2 regions of the Lederbergia ruris genome follow, and region 1 is predicted to be linked to the other one. Evidence: a T-box and tRNA genes for the amino acid it is inferred to sense, from the RefSeq annotation. Region 1 holds a T-box; the other holds one or more tRNA genes.
What was found. The T-box of region 1 lies ahead of KI363_RS01235 (valine--tRNA ligase). A T-box ahead of a tRNA ligase gene usually reads a tRNA of that ligase, here a tRNA-Val.
Positions count from the first base shown of each region.

Region 1 (11,582 bases):
CTGAACAGGCGCTTGCGCTTTTGTTTTTACATTGCTTTTAGTTCAGCGATTCTTTTTTCTACCGTTTGTTTTTTCTCTAGGTAATCTTTTTCTTTTGCTCTTTCTTCGTTGACAACCGCTTCTGGGGCTTTCGCTACAAATCTTTCATTCGCCAGCTTTTTCTGGACTCTTTCTACCTCTTTATTCCATTTTTCCCATTCTTTTTGCAAACGGGCAAGTTCTTCTTCGATATTAATGAGATCCGCAAGCGGTAAAAATAACTCTACTCCTGTTACTACAGCAGACATCGCTTTTTCCGGCATCTCTATAGTTGTGCCCATTTCTAGATTTTGTGGATTACAAAACTTTTCAATGTACTTTTTATTTGTTTCTAATGCTGTTAGAACTTTTTCGTCTTTTGCTTTTAACAGAAGTTTGATTTGTTTGCTCATGGGTGTGTTTACTTCCGCTCGAATATTACGTACTGACCGAATAATGTCCATAAGTAATTTCATTTCACTTGCTGCTTCTTGATCCGTATAACGCTCATCGACTTTAGGCCATTCACTAATCGTAATCGACTTGCCACTGTGAGGGAGATGTTGCCATATTTCCTCTGTAATAAATGGCATAATTGGATGAAGAAGTCTTAGCGTCTGATCTAATACATGGGCAAGAACGGAGCGAGTCATTCTTTTCGCTGCTTCATCTTCACCATATAGAGGTAGTTTTGCCATCTCAATATACCAGTCACAGAAATCATCCCAAATGAAGTTGTATAAGGCTCTGCCAACTTCCCCAAACTCATACTTTTCAGCTAGTTTCGTGACAGCTTCAATGGTGTCATTTAACCGCGTCAAGATCCATTTATCCGCTACGGACTGCTCGCCACTTAGATCAATTTCTTCATAAGTCATCCCATCCATATTCATCAAGGCGAACCTGGAGGCATTCCAAATTTTATTGGCAAAATTCCAGATCGATTCAATTTTCTCCATACTGAAACGTAAATCTTGACCTGGTGAGCTGCCTGTTGCCAAGAAATAGCGGAGGGTATCTGCACCATACTTGTCAATGACATCCATCGGATCGATCCCATTTCCAAGTGATTTACTCATTTTGCGGCCATCTTCAGCTCGAATTAATCCATGAATCAAAACATCTTTAAAAGGTCTTTGGTCTGTGAATTTCTTCGCTTGGAAAATCATGCGCGACACCCAGAAGGAAATAATATCGTACCCTGTTACTAAACAATCAGTAGGATAATAATGTTTGAAGTCTTCCGCTTCTGTATCAGGCCAGCCCATTGTGGAAAAAGGCCAGAGAGCAGAACTAAACCAAGTATCCAACACATCTTGTTCTTGTTCCCAGTTTTCTTCATCTGCTGGTGCCTCATGACCTACATAAATTTCGCCTGTTTCTTTATGATACCAGGCAGGTATTCTATGTCCCCACCATAACTGTCGAGAAATGCACCAATCATGGATATTCTCCATCCAATGCATATAAGTTTTTTCAAAACGCTCAGGGACAAAATGAACTTTCTCTTCACTTTGTTGAAGTTCGATTGCTTTTTCAGCAAGTGGACGCATTTTGACGAACCATTGGGTGGATAAATATGGTTCTACAACTGCGCCACTACGTTCTGAATGACCAACAGAATGAAGGTGCTCTTCAATCTCAAATAGGACTCCAGCTTCTTGTAAATCTTTTACAATTTGTTTACGGCATTCAAAGCGATCCATGCCTTGATATTTGACAGCATTCTCATTCATTGTGCCATCTTCATTCATAACAAGCACGCGCTCTAAATTGTGGCGATTTCCTACTTCAAAGTCATTCGGGTCATGAGCCGGCGTAATTTTGACAGCCCCTGATCCAAACTCCATATCTACATAATGATCAGCTACAATCGGGATTTCTCGCCCTACAATCGGAAGCTTGACGGTCTTCCCTATTAAATGTTGATAACGTTCATCACTTGGATGAACCGCAACGGCTGTATCTCCCAGCATTGTTTCAGGTCTCGTTGTGGCAATCTCAATAGACCCTGAACCATCCGCAAGTGGGTAGTCCATATGGTAAAAAGCCCCTTGTACCTCTTTATGAATGACTTCAATATCAGATAAAGCTGTTTTCGTTGCCGGGTCCCAATTGATAATGTATTCCCCACGATAGATCAGGCCTTCTTTATATAACGTGACGAAGACTTCGCGGACCGCTTCAGAGAGCCCTTCATCTAATGTGAATCGCTCTTTCGAATAATCGAGGCCAAGTCCTAGTTTGGCCCATTGTTTACGGATAAAGTTGGCATATTCTTCTTTCCATTTCCATGTTTCCTCTAAGAATTTCTCCCTGCCAAGATCATAGCGACTCTTTCCTTCTTCACGAAGCTTTTCCTCTACTTTTGCTTGTGTCGCAATTCCAGCATGGTCCATTCCAGGTAACCATAGAACATCATATCCTTGCATTCTCTTCATTCGTGTTAAAATATCTTGTAAAGTTGTATCCCAAGCATGCCCCAAATGGAGTTTTCCCGTAACATTTGGAGGGGGAATGACGATCGTGTATGGCTTTTTATTCTCATCATTTTGCGATTCAAAAAATTTCCCTTTTAACCACCAATCATACCGCCCCTGTTCAATTTTCTGTGGCTCATATTTTGTCGACATTGTGATATTCTCCATAAAAATCCTCCTTGTAAGAAAAGCGTAAGCGCCCGTTTAGCGACGTACAAACTTTTTAGGGGCCTGAGATAAAGGAAACACGATGAACCCAAAGGGTGAATCGATGTTGACTTACGCAAGCAGGCACCGAAAGTTTGCTAGTCGCTGGGCGCTGAAGCTGGCCCTAACATTATCCAAAATTTAGACTTTCTTATCCTTTTAAAAAAACAAAAAGCCCCTTCGTCAAAAGGACGAAGGAGCTAACTCGCGGTACCACCTTTTTACACGACCCCATATGAATATGAGAATCGGCACTTCAACTAGATAACGACTATAGTCGACTTTCACTACTCTTCCTTTCATGAAAGCTGCTCAAGGGTGACTTCTCTTAGGGTCACTTAGAAAATCTCCCACCAGCGATTTTCCTCTCTGAAAGCAACGATCCAAGATACTCTTCCCTGTCCAAGCATTTAATTGAGTATTAAGTTTAATTTACTCTATAGTAGCGAATAAAGGGGGATGATGTCAATCATTTTTCACATTCATTCACATTTTAGGCTATTTCTAAGAAATTTATCCCTCAAAAAAATTTTTAAACATCCTCTTTAAGAAATTCTTCAACTCTGTTCGTATATTCTTTTTTAGGATACCCATTATAAAGGCCCATAGCCAATCGGACAGGATCTCCAAAAAAGAATCGTTCATAATGTGTTTGTCTTGTTCCAAATGCACTCATGCATAAATCCCAGACTAGTCGAAATAACATGACACGATCCTCAGCAGCTGAATTGGAGCCTTGCAAATAAGTATCAATATACTTACGAATAGGGGATTCAAAGCTTTTTTCAGTTGGGAGTAAGATAAGACCACTTCCACCTAATAATTGCAGGATTTCAACCAAACGGGGATAAACTCTAGGGTAATAATGAATAGCGGCATGTAATGGTTTTGCATCTGGAATCATCGTCCCCCATTCATCCAGTTCCGCATTCATTCTTGAGGACAAATGAAGTCCCTTCATAATTTCAAGTGCTGCAATAATTTCAGTTACTTTATCTTGTATATGTTGGTATTCACTTATATTAATCGCTTTAATGATCGATTCCGCGAGCCCTAAAATAAATTCTGTTTTCACAATCATTCTTATAACGGATTGGAAAAGTAGCATTGTATTAAAATTTACCCCTGAATAAAATCGATGCACAATATTTAAATCTTTATATAAAAACACTTTTTCCCAAGGAACCAAAACATGATCAAACACGACAATCGAATCCATCTCTTCAAATCGTGATCCAAGCGGAGAATTAAAAGAGGAGTCTTCATCGTTCACAAATGATCCTCGGCAGATGAACTTTAAACCTTTTGCATTTGAAGGGACCGTAAACCCATAAATATAGGCTTCTTCAATGAAGTTACCCCCAGCTGGTAAAACCAAAATTTCATCCGTTATCCCTCCTTGCGTTGCCAACAATCTAGCTCCCTGAATGATAATACCTTCGCGGTTCTCGCCAATTACCTTTGCCGCAATATTTTCTTCTGATCCCTCTAAATAGCTAATCGACCGGTTCACTTGAGGATTGATAAATGTATGTGTAAAAGTAAGATCATGTTCCATCGCATATTCGTAATTTTGGAGAATATGATCACCAAATTTTTTGTCCTTTGCAGAAAACAGGTTGTGGGAAGTTGCCAATATCATCAATCCTGTATTTAGATAATCGGGAGATCGGCCTAATAATCCGAAATTTGCACGCGCCCATAACTCTGTTGCTTTTTTACGAAATAGTAAATCATCCTTCGTTTTGGGTTGATGATAAGAAAAACTTACCCTTTTTTCTGTTTTAGGGGAAATGAACGTAAGGACATCTCTTAACGCAGGATCGTTTTGCATATCAAATAACTGGGCTTTACTTCTCATGACTCCTCGAAAGGCAGGGTGCTCTGAAACTTTTCCAACCATTTTCTGGCCATCCACCCAGATTTCACTTTTTAAATGATCGATTCTGTTGATAAAATCTTTTCCAGAAATCGTCATACCATCGCCCCTTCTTGATCAATTAGGAATAATTTATGCTATGTGGACTGTGAGGATTACAAAAATTTAAAATGGAGAGAAAGATCGTTTGTAGGGATGGATATAGGCACGGAATAATACAACTTAACATAATTTAGGATAAATACGTACGACAGAAGGTGAAAAAATGAAAAGAAGATTTAATACGTATGCTTTTCAAAATTCAATGAGAAATTTTAAAGCGGTATGTCGGCAACTCGTTGTACCAATCTGTATTTTTCAAGGCATTCGAACGCTCATTTTCCCAACCATTCTAGATGTGTTTCTATTCATTATCTTGATTGCATTAGCATTTAGCTTACATTTTGAATGGATTTAAAATCCCCTTCCTTCATTTACTCGGAAGGGGCTTGAGTATCCTGGTCTTTCTTAAGCTGTTCTCTTTCTTCCAATTTCATAACCACATACTCTGTGTTTTTCATTCGCCAATACTGTCTCTGTAATTGTTGAACAAGCTTGATTTCATTGTTTTCCTTTTCACTTGCAAAGTACTGTTCAATGATGGAAAAAATGGAGCTTGGATAAGCTAAATAACTTAAAAATAATAGCATTTCATCATCAGTAAAGGGAAAATAGCGGAAATAAGCATCTAACCACTCGATCCCATGGTCGAATGCCTGAGGTCGTGTTTGGAATGCACGGTCCAAGAAAGGCAGTAAATCATGAATAGGTGAAGCAATTCCCGTTCTTTCAAAATTAGTAAAATAACCAATTCCATTTTGGTCATAAAGAAAATGTTCATTTGATAATTTCCCGTGAATAACGACACTTCTAGCTTTTGTTTCCTCAGATGTAGACTCATGCCACTCTTTTAGCTTATTAATGGCATAACGTTGCCCACCCGAAATTTCACTGTAAATGGTGCAGAATAACAATTGAAACGGCGACATATACGTTTGTCTTTCACTTTGCTCGATGAATTTTTCTAATACATCTTGTTCTATTTCCCACCGCGTAGCCATTCGTTCAAAATGCTCTTCTCGCTCTTCTGTGCTAACGGCGACCTCACGCACGGTTACCGTATGAAGGCGTGCCAATTCACGAAAGAGATCCAGATACTTTTGCACATGTGTTTCTCTTTCTTTATTGTCTAACCAGGGCATTAAGTAATAAAGAGAATTTCCTTGTAAAATAGCATAGCGGCCATCCAATGTTGGATAAATGGGCACAATCCGGTTATAACCTTGTTGATATAATTGTTGAATATAGTTTAAGAAATCTAAGCCTTGTTTGGCAACCATTCGTTTTAAAGCAAATTCTCCTTTATCTGTATATACTTTAAAAACCTTTCCCTGCTTTTCCGCAAATCTTAATTTTAATCCATACAACTCTACTAAGTCTTTTATTTTCTTTGAAGATTTATTATCCATATCATCACCCGTTCAGCTTGCATAAACTGAGGTAAAACTCTGCCATTTTAAATTATAGGTCCATGTTCAAAAAGGAGGATAAAAAGGACCCGTCGGCTAAACGCTGACGTCAATCGCTAACGCCGACACTAGCACATCCTGTGCGTCGAAAGTTCGAGGCGGCGCAGTTTCGAGCACAAGGAAAGCTTCCCCGAATCCGCATCGCACGCCGGAAAAGTGGTTTTCTTTTCCAAGGAGCGCAGAAACAAGCCAACGAAGAAATTCGCAGTGTCATTTTTACCGGACTTTTTGAACATCCTCTATAAGAAAAAGGGAGGACGACATATGTCATCCCCTACTTCCTTTTTAATGGATGAATTTTAGTAGGAATATACAATACCTGCCCCTCATATACTTCATCACTTTCACCTAACTGATTGGCTCTCAATAATTGTTGTGTAGTGACATTATACCGGTCTGCCAAGTTTTCAATGGAATCACCCTGCTGTACCAATCGAACTCTCATTTTACTAACGGATTCTTCCTCTTTTCTAGCAAAAAAATCAGCAAATGAAATCGATTGGTATTTATCTTTCTTTTTCTTCTTATCGTTCTTTTCTTCCTTGGATTCTATCAGGCTACTTGATTCGGCCTCATGGGATGAAGACTCGTGAAAATAAATAGACGATGATTCTGGATCCCTCGATTCTTCCTCCCGCACGCTACTCTCCTCTTTAATCGTATCCAGTGTTAGCTTTGGTGCTTGTTGAATCAAGGTAGAAGGGGACTTTTCCTCCTCCCTCCCCTGCTCTTCCTCTTGCTCTTCCTGTTGATCTTCAGTCGTTTCCAGTTCCGCTCTTGCATCTGTTTCAGTCAAGCCACTTGGCTCCAAACTTTCCAAGTCCTCTCCCTCTGCTTTCACTTCTATTACTTGCTTTGGATCAGTCGCTTCTTCTTTATTATCGATCAGATTTGGCAGATGATGTTGGAATGGTGAGAGCTCCTCCTCCTTCTCATCATTCTTTTCCTCGAGTTCAGGTAATATTCTTGCCTCTACCTCAAACGATTCATACAAGTCCTTTTCATTTTCTGAAGCAGAATTCAAACGATCTGCATCTGTTTGTGCTTGGAAGAATTCAATCGCGACTTCTTCCTTTTCTTCATTCTGATCACTTTCTTCCTCTGCAAAAGTTGTGTCCGGTTCCACCTGGTTCAACTCTTGTCTGTCTTGTTCCCCCGATAACGATTCAATTGATTCATTGGCTTCTTGTAATGAAGCACCATCTAGGATGACTTCTTCTTTATCCTCATATATGCCGTTAATATAAATATCTGCAAGTACTTGAAGTCTATTATTTTCTGGTAATGCATAATCGAATGAGTAGATCTCAATTTCCAACTCTCCGATATCGGCAATCCTTTTCTTGGGGATCGTGATATCAACAGGAAAGCGATGAGAAAATTCGCCAATTTTATCATTTCTGATTTCTACATTCTGTATATAATGCCTATTGCTCTCTGGAACTTCCGTCACCGTATCATTTCCAGGAGAATGATTATACTCTCCACTTAGTTCAAGGGTCCCTTTTAATACGACGAATTCCTCTTCATCCATTATGTTAATATTAGGATCCAATGAAATGGATAAGAGATCCTCAACTTCATGTCCTTTTTCAAACCACACTGTTTCCTCCAGTGGAAATTTAAGCGATGTTTGTTGGCGATCAGGCAAATTCATTCCTCCTTTCGTTCCAATGAAAAATATTTCTCCCTATACTCTATGACCCTCCCCAGGTTTTTATGAAAAAAGAAAAAGAATGGCATCATGCCATTCTTTTTCTTTAGCTTATTAAGTTTGCAAATGCCCGTTCAGCGGCTTGTATTGTTTTTTCAATATCCGCATCTGTATGGGCTGTAGAAAGAAAGATTCCTTCAAATTGAGATGGTGGCAAAAAGACACCTTGATTCGCCATTTCTTTATAATAGGCCGCAAATAATTGCAGATCGGACGTTTTCGCTTTTTCAAAATTATATACATCCTCATTCGTAAAGAAGAGACCAATCATCGAGCCAGCCCGATTAATCGTATGAGGGATATGATGTTTTTCTGCGGCTGCTTTTAATCCTTCTTCTAAAAGATCTCCTTTTCGGATAAACTCCTTATAGGAATCAGGTGTTAATTGAATGAGTGTTTCATACCCGGCAGTCATGGCAAGCGGATTTCCAGACAAAGTTCCGGCTTGATAAATCGGACCACTCGGAGCGACTTTTTCCATAATCTCCGCTTTCCCGCCAAAAGCTCCTACAGGAAGCCCTCCGCCGATTACCTTACCTAAACAAGTTAAATCAGGTAGAATACCGAAGTACCCTTGGGCACAGTTATAGCCCACTCGGAACCCAGTCATCACTTCATCAAATATGAGGAGAGATCCATATTCTGTTGTCAACTCGCGAAGCCCTTGTAAAAAGCCTGGTTTAGGTGGGACCACGCCCATATTGCCAGCCACAGGTTCCACAATGACACCTGCTATATCTTCTCCAAATTGTTCAAAAGCTGCTTTAGCTCCTTCAAGATCATTATAAGCGACCGTAATCGTATTTTTAGCGATTCCCTCAGGAACACCTGGACTATCAGGCAAGCCAAGAGTAGCTACCCCTGATCCGGCTTTAATTAACAGGGAATCACCATGACCATGATAACAACCTTCAAACTTCAATATTTTATTACGACCTGTATATCCCCGTGCTACTCGAAGGGCACTCATCGTCGCCTCTGTACCCGAGGAAACCATTCGAATCATTTCAATGGAAGGGACTCTTTCGATGACTAGCTCTGCCAATTTATTTTCCATGATGGTTGGTGCACCAAAGCTTGTACCATTTTCCGCTGTTTTTTTCAAAGCTTCTACAACTTGCTCATTCGTATGTCCAAGGATGAGTGGTCCCCATGAGAGCACATAATCAATATATTCATTGCCATCAATGTCATAAATATGAGATCCTTTTCCTCTTTCCATAAAAATTGGATCCATATCAACGGATTTAAATGCCCGTACCGGACTATTGACACCACCAGGCATTAAATGTACAGCTTTTTCATAAGCCTTCCGGGAATTTTCATAAGAACGCATGTCATTTATACCTCCATTATGATCTATTTTCCATTTTTGTTCGATGTTAGCCTTCCTGTAACCACTTCGCTACGTCTTTAGCAAAGTAGGATATAATTAAATCGGCTCCTGCTCTTTTCATACTTGTTAAGGATTCTAGCACGATTGCCTTTTCATCGATCCAGCCATTGGCAGCCGCAGCCTTTACCATGGAATACTCCCCACTCACATTGTAAGCGACGATTGGTAAGTGACATTCATTTTTTACATCGCGAATAATATCCATATAGGAAAGGGCTGGTTTTATAATAAGGAAATCAGCTCCTTCTTCAATGTCCGAATGTGCTTCTCTTAATGCTTCCAAGCGGTTAGCAGGATCCATTTGGTAGGTTTTTCGATCCCCAAACTGTGGCGCACTATTGGCTGCTTCCCGGAATGGTCCATAAAAAGCAGAAGAGTATTTCACTGCATAGGACATAATCGGAATTTCTTTAAAGCCAGCCTCATCCAAGCCACGGCGAATGGCGGTCACAAAGCCGTCCATCATATTAGATGGAGCAATAATATCGGCTCCTGCTTGTGCTTGGCTAACGGAGGTTTTGACTAAAAGCTGCAAACTTTCATCATTGAGGACTTCCCCATCCTTCACTACCCCACAATGACCATGATCCGTATACTCACAAAGACAAGTATCTGCGACAACGAGTAGTTCTGGATAATGTTTCTTCACTTCACGAGTTGCTTCTTGAACAATTCCGTGATCATGGTAAGCCCCAGTTCCACATTCATCTTTTTCTTCTGGAACCCCAAACAAGATCACAGCCTTAATACCAAGTTGGACAATTTCATCAAGCTCCTGCTTCATTAAATCTAGTGAGATTTGATAGATCCCGGGCATGGAGGAAATTTCCTGTTTTTGCTGTTTCCCTTCAACAATAAACAAAGGGTAAATAAAATCCTCCGCTCTTAAATGAGTTTCGCGAACTAACGCCCTCATATTTGCGGAACTCCGCAAACGTCTATGACGATCAAAATTCATATCCATCTTTCCTCCCCTTCTTGATAATAATCGGATATTTCCTGAAACAAATCATCCATTGTAAACTTTTTCGGACAAATCTGAACGTGATACCCTTCATTTTCTATTACTCTTTTTGTCACAGTCCCAATGGCAGCGAAAGTCAATCGGCGTATATGCTGGGTTAATGGTGGTTTCACTATTTTCATAAAATGATTAAAAGTAGAAGGACTGGTAAAAGTAGCGACATCCAAAATATCCTCTTTTAATAATTTCTGTAATTGGTCACTCTGTACAGCAGGATAAAATGTTTCATATATGATCCATTCATCCGCAGGAATCCCTCTACTTCGAAATCCTTCCGCTATCGTTTGTTTTGCCAAATTCCCCTTGGGAATCAATACTTTTTTTGCTGAATAACCAGTTTGAAAGAACTCTTGAACGAAATCCTCTGCTGTAAAAATATGTGGCATAAAACACGAATCGATATGATAGCGATCCAAAGCCTCTTTTGTCTTTTCTCCAACAACAGCAAATTGAATGGATTGACCTAGGATGCGAATGTCATCCAAATGATTTTTCACCTGTTCAAAAAAATAATACACACCATTTTTACTTGTAAAAATGATCCAGTCATATTCGCTAAGATGGTGAAGATAATAAGTTTGATTAGGGTCAGTAAACTTGCGAAAATCAATAAGAGGGATCATATGAGGAATTCCCCCAGCTGATGCCACATCCATACAAAACTTTGCTCCTTGCTCTCCACCCCTAGTAATTAAAACATGTTGTCCTTTTAAGGGCTTTTGCCTAAGATTCATTGGCCAAATCTTCCCTTACTTGGTCAATTAATTCTTTCGCCCCTTGTTCACTTAAAAGAGAAGCCGCTTGTTCTCCAACTAATTTTGGCTCCTTACCTTTAAGGGTTTCTTTATAAATCTTTTTCCCATCTGGCGAGGCCACTAGTGCCGTTAATTGAACTTGATTTTCATCCAATAACTTTGCTAAACCAGCAATGGGAACTTGGCAACTTCCCTCCATTTTATGAAGAAAAGCTCTCTCCGCTTCTACGGTTTGTGCCGTTGTTTCACATGTCAGCTCCCTTAAAAGATCAAGCAATTCTACGTCACTTTCTCGACACTCAATTCCTAATGCACCCTGTCCAATGGCAGGCAAACAAGTTTCGGGTTCAAGATATTCTGTAATAAGCTCTTCATCCCAATCCATACGTTTTAATCCCGCTGCAGCTAGGATAATCGCATCATAATCACCCGTTTTTAACTTTGATAAACGTGTTTCAATATTCCCTCGTATCCACTTAATTTCCAGATCAGGACGAATCGCTAAAATTTGTGCACTTCTCCTCAGACTACTAGTACCAAT
Region 1 covers NZ_BORB01000001.1:236,528-248,109, forward strand. The annotation lists gene KI363_RS01235 (valine--tRNA ligase) at 27-2,666, opposite strand; T-box leader at 2,890-3,119, opposite strand; gene hpaB (4-hydroxyphenylacetate 3-monooxygenase, oxygenase component) at 3,238-4,683, opposite strand; gene KI363_RS01245 (YszA family small membrane protein) at 4,850-5,041, shown strand; gene ysxE (spore coat protein YsxE) at 5,058-6,092, opposite strand; gene KI363_RS01255 (LysM peptidoglycan-binding domain-containing protein) at 6,427-7,803, opposite strand; gene hemL (glutamate-1-semialdehyde 2,1-aminomutase) at 7,913-9,202, opposite strand; gene hemB (porphobilinogen synthase) at 9,249-10,226, opposite strand; gene KI363_RS01270 (uroporphyrinogen-III synthase) at 10,217-11,020, opposite strand; gene hemC (hydroxymethylbilane synthase) at 11,010-11,582, opposite strand, start outside.

Region 2 (11,582 bases), on a different contig from region 1:
TGTTGTTTTGTTTATCCTGCTGATAATTGTTGGTGCAGCCTTCTGTTAAAAATGTTGAGAATACAAAAAGATAGGTTGCGTTTAAAGCAACCTATCTTTTTCCTGTTCATTTTTTCATTTTTAACCACACTTATTTGACTTTCCTTCATATTATATAAAGTATGAACGGAAGGGAGCGGAAGAAATGGAAAATCATTTTTTTAAAAATGTAGAAAAGAAAACAGGCGTCAACATGAATGAAGTTTTAGAGTTAGCAAATTCACTGCAAAATGCAAACTTTAAAGACGAGAGAACGGTGAGGGGAATCATTAAAAAGGTTTCCCGTATTGCCAATAAGCCCGTTTCTAAAGAAATGGAAGATAAATTGGTCAAATCCATTGTTCAAGATGGGAACCAATTAGATATGGATTCTATTTCGAAAATGTTAAATAATAAGCGGTAAAGATCAGCATTGCCGTCCTGAAGGGCGGCTTTTCTTAAAATGAGTTAGATAAATGTTTCATACATATCATTTCGGGGTATTGAATAGAGAAAAGATATGGATGGGAGGGGGCTTTATGGGATATATTGGGCCTGTGCGACCTTATCAGTATCAGGAATACGATAAAAGAATTTTGACACGGCGAAAACAACATGACCCGATGCCGATTTCCACTACTGAGAAAGTGCCATTACTTACTCCATTTCAAAGAATTTTAAATCGTAAACAATCTAACAATCAACAGACAATAAGGAAAAAGGCGACGAGGGATAAGAATTTATCTAGAAAACCTATTCACCTTAACGAGTTTGATTTTAAAACGAAAGGAAGGCATTTCAATGAATATGTATAACATTGAAATGCCTTCTTGTTTTTGTATAAGAAATAGTTATTATCAGTTACAGCTTAATCCAGCAGTGTTTTTTCTTCATTTACTTGCTTTATCATCGTCTTATGGGGAATTCCAGCATCCATAAATTCCTCTGAACATACCTTGTAGCCAAGTTTTTCATAAAACGGAATCGCGTAAGTTTGAGCATGAAGCTTCAGTTGTTGAATTTTATTATCTTTTGCAAAGTGTTCGATTGTTTGCATAATGATTTTCCCTGCTCCCATACCACGATAAGAGGGCATAATGCAAATCCGCTCAACCTTTCCTATTTTATCTATTGTTCGGAATCTTCCAGCCCCGATAGGCTCATCTTGATCATATAAAACAAAATGGGCAGATTCATTTTCAAATTCATCTATTTCTAGTTCTAATGGTACCTTTTGTTCTTCAACAAATACCTTTTTTCTAATATAAAACGCATCTTCTAGTTGTTGTTCTGTCGTTGTTTGTACAGCTTGCATAATTATTATTAATCCTTTCCTAATCGAATGGTTTCATAAGTTGACCACGAACCATTCTCTAATTGATAAACTAGATGGATACGATCAACTGTTTCTTCGTGTTCAACACCTAGCATTCCAAGTGCACCGAAAACGTCGGAATGCTCGTCATTTGATAGTTTTTGTCCAATCGTTACATGAGGAACGAAAGGATGTTCAGGTGGGTCACTTGGCATTTCATTGTATAGTTCTTCATGGAGGCGTTCCAGTTCGTCTGTTTTTTCGACTTTTAGATAAATGGTGTTGGTTATTGGCTGAAATGAACTAACTTTAAGGAATTTTAAATGGATAGGCTGATATTTTTGAGCAATTGAATTTAGTATTTCGGTTAATTTTTCAGGGCTTTCCTCCGTTTCAAAACCTTCCATCAACGTCAAATGTGGAGGAATCAAGGCATAGTGAGGATCATAACGCTTCCGGTAAGAATTGGCTAAATCCTGTAACTTTTTTGATGGGAAAATGACAATACCATATTTCATGTTTTTGCCTCCTTTTCTTATATGAATACCTTATTACATTACTATAACAGATTCTTATACAGGTTGCTCAGGAAAACATCGTTTGTAATGCCCTTTTAACATCTGGTTGCCAATATTTCCAAGAATGTCCACCATTAAATTCATCATAAAAAGTCTCATAACCTTTTTCGATAAATAATTGATGCAATTCACGATTAGGTGTGAGGAAATCTCGATTATTCGATATTTTTACGACCGTTTCCTCTGTCCCGACCACTTGGTAAATTTTAAATTGGACAGAGGGAGGTGCAGTTTGAACTTCATTGAGTATCTCTTGATTCACATAAGGCGAATGAAGGATAATGTTTTTGAATAGTTCTGGATAATGCATGGCTGTACGTAAAGAGACGGTTCCAGCAAGACTATCGCCCATTAATGTCCGCTTCTCTCTTTGTGTATAAGTTGGATATTTTTGGTCAATCCAGGGGATTAATTCCTTTCCAAGAAATGTCATGAAAGAAGAATTTTCCTCTCCCGATGGATGATACTTTTTTCGACGATCAGGAATGTCTTTATAATGTGTCGCAACAATAATCGTTTTTTCTAATAAGCCTTGTTCAATTAACTCGTCTGCGTAACGGGTCAGTTTGCCCAATTGGAAGTAGTCTTTTCCATCCTGTACGACGATGAGAGAATGCTTTTCACTTGGGGAAAAAGCAGCTGGTAAATAAACAAGTAAAGGGATATTTTCTTGAAGTTGTCTGCTTTCAATATTTGCATCATAAATTTTTCCCCTCGGAAATGACATAGTAAACACCTTGCTTTCATTTTTTCCTTCTAAGACTTTCTCGTTATTTTAACATAAAAAGAAATAGAAGGGGATTAAGAAGAAAGCGATAATTGCAAAAAGGTACCTAAAAAACGAAGGGAAAGTCTACCCTTCTTTTTTTCAGGTGCCGAATAGTAAGATATAAGGTAAATCATGCTTGCCTTAGCTCAAGTCTTCTTGCGACCAAAGATAATGCATAGTTCACGAGGAAGTATACGACCGCAATAAGCATGAAAATTGGGATGACATACTGTTGGCTTTGTGCTTGAATAATTTTTGCATTATGAAGCAATTCTGGTAGTGAGATGATTACCGCAAGGGACGTATCCTTTAAAAGCGAGATAAATTGGCTGACAAGATTCGGTACCATTCTCTTCAATGCTTGGGGGAGAATGACCTTCCGCAAAGCTTGCAAATAGGTGAGACCAGAGGAGCGTGCCGCCTCCATTTGTCCCTTTTCAATTGAATTCAATCCACCTCTGACAATTTCCGCAATCATCGATGATTCAAAAACAACTAAGGCTACAATAGCTGAGAAGGTAATACTTAAGTTAATACCGATTTCAGGCAATGCTAAATATGTAAACAATATAATTAATAGAAGTGGCAAGTTTCGGATTGTTTCAACAATTACGACAACAATTTGTGAAATGACAGGTATTCTGGTGAAGCGAATCGTTCCAAGTATGCCGCCAATAATAAAACTAAATAGTATGGCAATAACCGCTACTTGTAATGTCACATAAAATCCTTGCATTAGGAAAGCTAAATTTTCTGGCGAAAATGCACCTGAAAAATCCATTTTGCCCCCTCCTTAATAGGTATTTGCGAGTCGTTTTTCTATATATCTGACGCCTACACTTAATGGAATGGTGATTATTAAATAAAGTAAGGCGACTAATATGTATACATCAAAAACAATAAAGGTTTTAGCTGAAATAAGATCTGCTTGGTACATCAAATCTGCACCGGAAATCAGCGCCAAAATCGATGAGTTTTTCACTAAATTTATAAATTGATTGCCGATTGGTGGTATAACAATTTTAATTGCTTGGGGTAGAATAATCATTCTCATTGTTTGCGTATACGTTAGCCCCGATGATCTTGCAGCTTCTGTTTGCCCTTTTGGAATAGATAGTATGCCAGATCGAATGGCTTCCGCAATAAACGCTGAAGTATAAATAGAAAGGGCAATGGTCCCTGCAGTAATACCACTAAACCTTATTCCAATCACAGGTGTTCCGATAAAAAAGAAAAAGGCGATGACGACCAAAGGGATATTTCTAAAAAATTCTACATAGGCGGTCCCAACCCAACGTAATGGAGCAATCGGTGTAATTCGCATTACGGCGATAATGGTTCCAACTATGAAACTAGCTACTAATGCTGTTAAACTTGCGACTATTGTAACTTTAAAGCCATCCCAAAACATATCAGAGTAATCTACCAAGATTGAGAAGTCCAACATATCTCCCCCCATTTCATTTAATTAGGATGAGCATCAACTGCTCATCCTATCAATGAATCTATTTAAACGATCAGTCCAAATCAATCCATTTGCTATAAATCTCATCATATTTTCCATTATCTTTTATTGCTTTCAGGGCATCATTGATTGCTTCTACTAGCTCTTTTTCCCCTTTTTTCACTCCGATTCCATAAGGCTCTTCAGTGAATTTACCTCCTACCAATTCGTAAGAATCATCTTCCGAAGCCATACCTAAAAGAATGGAATCATCCGTCGTTAATGTATCACCTTGGCCTGATTTCAGTGCAGTAAATGCTTCTTGATAATTTTCGTATTCCAGTACTTTAGCATCTGGGGCTACTTCACGAATGTTAACCGCCGAGGTGGAGCCTTTTACTGCAAGGACAGTAGTATCCTTTGATAGGTCATCAACACTTTTGATCGGGCTGCCTTTTTTGACTAATAGGGACTGGCCTGCTTCAAAATAGACATCAGAAAAATCAACTTCTTTTTTACGTTCGTCCGAGATTGTCATCGTTGCGATGATCGCATCAATATCCCCTTTGTTCAATAGCGGAATTCTTGTCTTTGATGTCACTTCAACAAATTCCACTTTGTTTTCATCACCAAGTATTTCATTTGCTATTTGCTTGGCAATATCAATATCGAATCCTTCCACCTCTCCTGAAGCAGGATTCTTTAAACCAAAGAGTTTTGTGTCGTTTTTCACACCAAAGATAATTTTGTCACGTTCCTTAATGGCTTCAAGCACGTTTTGGTTCTTATCACCACTCCCGCTTTTTGTGCCACTTTTGGTACCGCATGCACCTAAAAGAATAATAGACAGTAAAGCCACTAGCACCAAAACTGATAATCTTTTTAGTTTCTGCATATTCTCTCTCCTTTTTTTAATGATTTAGTATACGACTAAGAAATAATTTAGCCCGTTCGTCTTGGGGATTTTGGAAAAATTCCACAGGATCGGCCTCTTCAAGAATTCGCCCTTCATCAATAAAGATAATTCGGTCTCCCACTTCCTTGGCAAATCCCATTTCATGGGTCACTACGACCATTGTCATGCCTTCTTTGGCAAGCGCCTTCATAACATCTAAGACTTCACCAACCATTTCCGGATCGAGTGCAGAAGTGGGCTCATCAAAGAGTAAAATTTCAGGTTTCATAGCAAGTGCTCTTGCAATCGCGACACGTTGTTGCTGTCCGCCTGAGAGCTGAGAAGGGTAGGAGGAAGCTTTATTTGGAATCCCAACTTTTTCTAGATAGAACTCAGCTGTCTTTTTGGCTTCTTCTTTTGATTTCCGTAAGACATTGATAGGAGCAAGGGTAATATTTTCAAGGACTGTTTTATGTGGGTATAAATTAAAATGTTGAAATACCATACCTATATGCTGCCTTACTTTATTAATGTCCGTCTTTTTATCATGGATTTCTTTATCTCCAACCGTTAGAGAACCGTCGGAGATTGTTTCAAGTTTATTGATGCATCTCAGTAAAGTACTTTTTCCAGACCCCGATGGACCAATAATGACCACTACTTCTCCTCTGTTAATTGTTAGGTTAATGTTTTTTAAAACATGAAAATCCCCAAAGTATTTATTCACATTTTTAAAGGAAATCATATCTTTCCCCCTTTCCATTGACACAGATATAAACTTTCCAGGATGCGAAACCGCTTTCCCTTTTTGATACATTAAAAGATTCCCCGAAGACTTTAATTCTTAGGCATAAGTACTAGTTCCTCCCCTTGGACATTAGAGAAAAAATTTTCCCATTATTATGTATCTTACCTTTAACTTTATATTATATTACTAAATTAAAAAACAGAATACAAGGGGAACAATGATGCAAATTGGGTATGAATTTGTTTTTATCAAAACGTTTAGAGCAGGTGGAGAGAAACCATTCATTTTCTCCACCTGCTCTGTTTGTTGCGTATTCAACATCTCCCTATAGGTCAGGAGGAAATCGGATTGAATACATGGGATGTTAGCCATTTTGTTTCTGGATTGTTATCAATGTTTTTCTGCTGACTAATATATTCTAGCCACAATAAATCCTCTAAAATACTAGTGTGTAAACTGGAAATTCTCCTTATATTATATAAAGAAGCCAAACATCCATGGGAAAAATAATAGGTGTCTTTCATCGTTTCTCCTGTTTCTCTAATCAAGTCTTCACTCTTCAAAGGAATTTGTGCATGCTCCGTTAACTCATATCGGTTGATTAAAAGTTTCATAAATAATTGTATATTTTCGTACGAATGTACGATGGACTGGATGATGATTTTCTCATCGATTCCGGTTGAATGCATCGTTTTCCAGAGAATGAGTAAACTTTTATGGAGAGTGATAATGGAAATCCATAAACCAAATAATGAATCATTCGGATCGATCATCCGACAGTTCTTGGGGTTCATCTTGACCACCTAAGTTCTCAGGAGTCGATTCATCAGAAAGTTCTTTGTCACCCTGCAATGTATTGCCTTCCTCATTGGATTGAGTCTCCTGAAGTTCATTTAAATCCCCGTTTGAATTTTCATCCAATTCATTATTGAACAGATTGTGAGAGTGGGAGGACATTTGTCTTTCATCAAATGCAAAAATTTCTTCTAGCTTGTTTAATAAATACCAATCCTTCATCACAGCCGTTCTTAATAAATGGAGGGCAGATTTATTCATCGTAATAATTTCTTGATTGGAGGGATGAGTTGGAAAATTGTATTCATTCCCTATAAAGGCATGGATTTTAGAAGCGCCAGCATTCAAAAGATTAGCTAATGCCATTTCTTCATGGATGATCGACTCTAACAAATGATCAATGACTTCTTGGCGCGATGTATGATTAGGCCCGTCGGGCATGTTCATTCATAAACCTCCCTTACGCATGATCTCAACATTATTTTATTGGATGTTTCTGAATACGTGAGCAGATGGCAAGCCCATTATATGGAAGGTATTAAATACGTTATGGCAAAATGGATAAACCGAGTAATTCGTCGCTTCGTCCAGAGCCAAAGGTGAATTTGTAAAAATTTGACCTAAAATGTCTAAAATGAGTTATAATAGAATTAATGTCAAGGAGGTGAGGAAGATAGACTATCAACCGTTTATTGATGCAATGAAACTTGCTTTGGAGGAAAATAATGACACCTTAATGAAAGCTATGCGATCGGACATGCAAGAATTTAGGGAAGAGATGCGTTCCGACATGCAGGAATTTAAAGAAGAGATGCGTTCCGACATGCAAGAATTTAAAGAAGAGATGCGTTCCGACATGCAGGAATTTAAAGAAGAAATGCGTTCTGACATGCAAGAATTTAAAGAAGAAATGCGTTCTGATATGCAAGAATTTAAAGAAGAGTTACGTTCTGATATGAAGGAATTTAAAGGAGAAATTCATCAGCGTATAGATGTACTAGATAACAATATGGATCAACGATTTAAGGAAGTGGTTGTTTCACTTAAGAAAATTGAAGAAAACAATGATTATCTACAATCGAAATTTATAGAACATGACAAAGAAATCTATCGGTTGCAGAAAAGAGTGGGTATGTAACTCTAAAATAGTACTCCACGAAGATGCCCCTAAATAAGTCCTCATAATTTAGAAGATCAAACAAGGATTTTTCCAATAAGTTTATGGCCCACAGGATGCGGGTCAAAATAAAAGGCGACCCCGCAAGGTCGTCTTTTGTTTTCTAAGATGCGTATTTACTCTTAACGCGGGCTGGAGCTTTGCTTGCTAATCCGTAAAAGGACAGAGAGGCAAGCAATGCTGCGCAAAAAATAAGGACGCCCATTGGCACAGCTGAATATTCTCCGGCGATTCCGACAAGGGGAGCAGAAATCGAACCAAGTATAAATGGAAGTAATCCCAATAAAGCCGCTGCACTTCCGGCAATATGCCCTTGTGTTTCCATCGCCAATGAAAATGAGGATGTTGAAATAACCCCCATGGATGAGACAAAAAAGAAAATCGGAATAACGACAGTGAAAAGAGGCCCTTTGAAAAATACAGCTAAGAGTAAAGCGCTACTGGCGATTAACGCCATCGATAAACCAATTTTTAAGAAGCGTGTTTCCGAAACCCTATCCGCAAATCGACCGACAACTTGTGTGCCAATCATAATCCCAATACCATTCATCGCAAATAAAACACTGAATAATTGTGGAGAGGTTCCGTAGATATTTTGATAAACAAAAGGTGTTCCAGAAACATAGGCGAAAATACCTGCTGAAATAAAACCTTGTGTAAGCGCAAATCCTAAAAATTGGCGGTCCATGATTAGAGACAGGAAGTTTCTAAAGGTTTGTGCAATATTACTGGGTATTCTGTTCTCTACAGGAAGAGATTCATTAAGTTTCAAAGAAACGAATGTAACTAAAAGGATCCCGATAAAACCTAATACAATAAATACACCATGCCAATTCGTAAACATCAAAATACTACTACCAGCAACGGGTGCGAGAATAGGTGCAAGATTATTGATGAGCATAAGCAATGCGAAAAACTTCGTTAATTCCCGACCTTGATACATATCACGCACAACTGCACGTGAAATCACAATACCGCCTGCAGCAGCAAACCCTTGTGTAAATCGAGCAGCGATAAACACGGAGATATTAGGTGCAAAAGCACAAAAAATGGATGCGACAAAATATAGGAATAGAAAGATTAATAATGGCTTTCTTCTTCCCTGTACATCACTCATTGGTCCAATAATTACCTGGCCAATTCCAAGTCCTAGTAAGCAAGCTGTTAAACTCACCTGCACAAGAGAGGCGTTTGTATGGAAATCTTGGGTTATAGTTGGGAATGAAGGGAGATACATATCAATGGTGAGGGGCCCTAAGGCTGCCAACGATCCAAGTAATAAAGCCAATTTAACCCTTGAATTTTTATCGAAACGTTTCAAATTTTATAAACTCCTTTCTTTTAAAATACGATTCTATAACAACAAAAAAGGAGATAACCTTTATCTCTCAAAAATAAATTTACTATTCCGATATAAAACCTCAATCCGACCTCTACACATTATACGATAGTTATAGGGGAAAGGAAATGCTTTACTTTCAAACATCTGAATTTTAAAAATGATTCTAAGAAACGGAAGGAAGTTCGAAGGTCATTGTCGAATAATTTAATACAAACTTGACCAAAGCATATAAAAAAACTTGGATCCCAAACAAGAAATCCAAGCGTGCAGTTAGTGATTCTGACTGGTCTCGAACCAGCGACCTCCACCCTGTCAAGGTGGCGCTCTCCCAGCTGAGCTACAGAATCAAATATGTAATGAAAGACAATTTTTATTATATATGGTTTTAGAAATGAAGTCAATAATTTTCTTTATTTTGCTTGAAAATAACCGGCGAAATCGAAAGGAGGATATTAATTGCTCATTAATAAGACAACTGGCAAAAGAACGGTAAATCCTTTCGCATAGGAGGAAATGATTCATCTGTAGGAAAAACATTTGAAAGTGTTGAACATCACCATAAGGGATTTTTCAATTTATTTGAGGATACTGACATTGAGAAATCCCTTGATAGGGGGAGGGGTTAACGAATTCATGACCTATAAGAATCACTAAAAACAAGAAATATTAGGAGGAATTTGCTATCATTCATGCCGTATTTTTTGACTTGTTTGAAACACTGATTACGGAGTTCGAAAATAACCAAAGAAAAGCAACATATTCCATAAAAGATTTAGGGATAGATGAAAAATTATATAAAAAAGAGTGGGCGGCCAGGAGAGGCAGGCGAATGGATGGTTCATTTCCAGACCATCAAAGTGTGTTAAGGGATATTGTAAAAACATGTGGAAAACCAATCAACGAAAGTGTTATTGAAAGTATTCACCAAGAAAGAATAAAGGCAAAATCAGTCCCTTTTAAAAATCAAGACAGTGAAATAATGAATATGCTTCAAACACTTAAGGATCAGAAAATAAAGATAGGTTTAATCAGTAATTGTACAGCAGAAGAAGTCGAAGGGTGGAAAGAATCAATATTTGCCGATTTGTTTGATGATGTTGTTTTTTCATACAAGATAAAACGGGCTAAACCCCATTCCGAAATATATTTAACCGCATGTGATCATTTAAAGGTTTCTCCAAAAAATAGCATTTTTGTCGGGGATGGAGGTTCAAATGAATTACAAGGGGCTGTAGCAGTAGGAATGAAAGCGTACCAAGCTACATGGTTTCAGCCATCATTTATAAGTGAGGAAATTTTCGGATTTCCAAAATTGCAAAAGCCGATGCAAGTAGTTGATTTAGTGAAATGACTATAAATGCCATCATAATATTAATTAAATAATGAGGAGAATCCCTGTCGCATTGTGTATGAATATGTTTCACGAAAAGTAATCTTATTCATTGACACTAATGAATTTTACATGTCATAATAAAGTAAAATCTTATTATTTAGTGGGGGAAGCCATTGATCAAACTACCCTAAATGAAATGATTTTTGATAAAATTATAAGATTTATAGATTATGTAAAATATATTGTGGAGGTTTCGCATTATGACGACAAGCGCAGATCCTGGGAAATATACGGTAAACTCAACCATCTCGTTGAAAGGCATTGTCAAAGCTATTTTCAAAGATACTGTTCATGTCCAAATAGGCGGGAAGATTATTACACTCCCTCTTTCCAAAATAAATAAAGAACTCAGCTAAGACGTTTATTTGCAACTAGAACAGATAAAAGATGGTTAAGAGCCCAAAATGTTGGGTTCTTTTTTTTACGAAGGATGGGGCATATTATAATAGATGGGGAGTGATTAGGGTGGATATTTATATCATAACAGGTGCTTCAAAGGGAATTGGCTTAGCTTTAGGTAAGCAATTGCTTCAGAATAATCATCAGCTTATTTGCGTCGCCCGGACAAAAAATGTGGCTTTAGAAAAACTGGCGAAAGAAGAAAAATGTCCATTACTCTACATAGAACAAGATTTAGCTCAAACAGATGAACTCCCTAACTTAATGGATCAAATCTTTCAAGCTATTCCTGATGACTTTGAATCGATTACCTTGATCAATAATGCAGGGATTGTTGAACCGATTGGAAAAGTGGAAAGTCATTCACCTGAAGCAATCGCTAAGAGCATTGCAGTTAATTTAACAGCTCCGATGATACTTACATCGCTATTTATGAATAAATTAGAAAATAAACCAGCAGTGAAGAAGATTATTAATATTTCCTCAGGGGCTGGCCGTCATCCATATAGTGGCTGGGGTTGTTATTGTGCTGGGAAAGCGGGGTTAGATCATTTTACAAGGGTCGTATCAGAGGAACAAGCAAATAAAGAAAATGGAACAAAGATCATCTCGATTGCCCCGGGGATCATTGATACAGGAATGCAGGAGAAAATACGATCTGTTAAGATGGAGGACTTTGAATTAGTTGATCAATTTATTGGATATAAAG
Region 2 covers NZ_BORB01000012.1:54,749-66,330, forward strand. The annotation lists gene KI363_RS08725 (YjcZ family sporulation protein) at 1-49, shown strand, start outside; gene spoVIF (sporulation-specific transcription regulator SpoVIF) at 185-442, shown strand; gene KI363_RS08735 (hypothetical protein) at 558-833, shown strand; gene KI363_RS08740 (GNAT family N-acetyltransferase) at 887-1,333, opposite strand; gene KI363_RS08745 (YjcG family protein) at 1,342-1,851, opposite strand; gene KI363_RS08750 (alpha/beta hydrolase) at 1,919-2,638, opposite strand; gene KI363_RS08755 (amino acid ABC transporter permease) at 2,811-3,461, opposite strand; gene KI363_RS08760 (amino acid ABC transporter permease) at 3,474-4,127, opposite strand; gene KI363_RS08765 (transporter substrate-binding domain-containing protein) at 4,198-5,019, opposite strand; gene KI363_RS08770 (amino acid ABC transporter ATP-binding protein) at 5,036-5,764, opposite strand; gene KI363_RS08775 (hypothetical protein) at 6,100-6,561, opposite strand; gene KI363_RS08780 (alpha-helical endospore appendage domain-containing protein) at 6,524-7,009, opposite strand; gene KI363_RS08785 (apolipoprotein A1/A4/E family protein) at 7,197-7,700, shown strand; gene KI363_RS08790 (multidrug effflux MFS transporter) at 7,843-9,060, opposite strand; tRNA gene KI363_RS08795 (tRNA-Val) at 9,356-9,428, opposite strand; gene KI363_RS08800 (HAD family hydrolase) at 9,767-10,432, shown strand; gene KI363_RS08805 (hypothetical protein) at 10,675-10,830, shown strand; gene KI363_RS08810 ((S)-benzoin forming benzil reductase) at 10,940-11,582, shown strand, end outside.
Region 2: it encodes a tRNA-Val, which carries the amino acid that the T-box ahead of KI363_RS01235 (valine--tRNA ligase) is inferred to sense. The anticodon was not compared.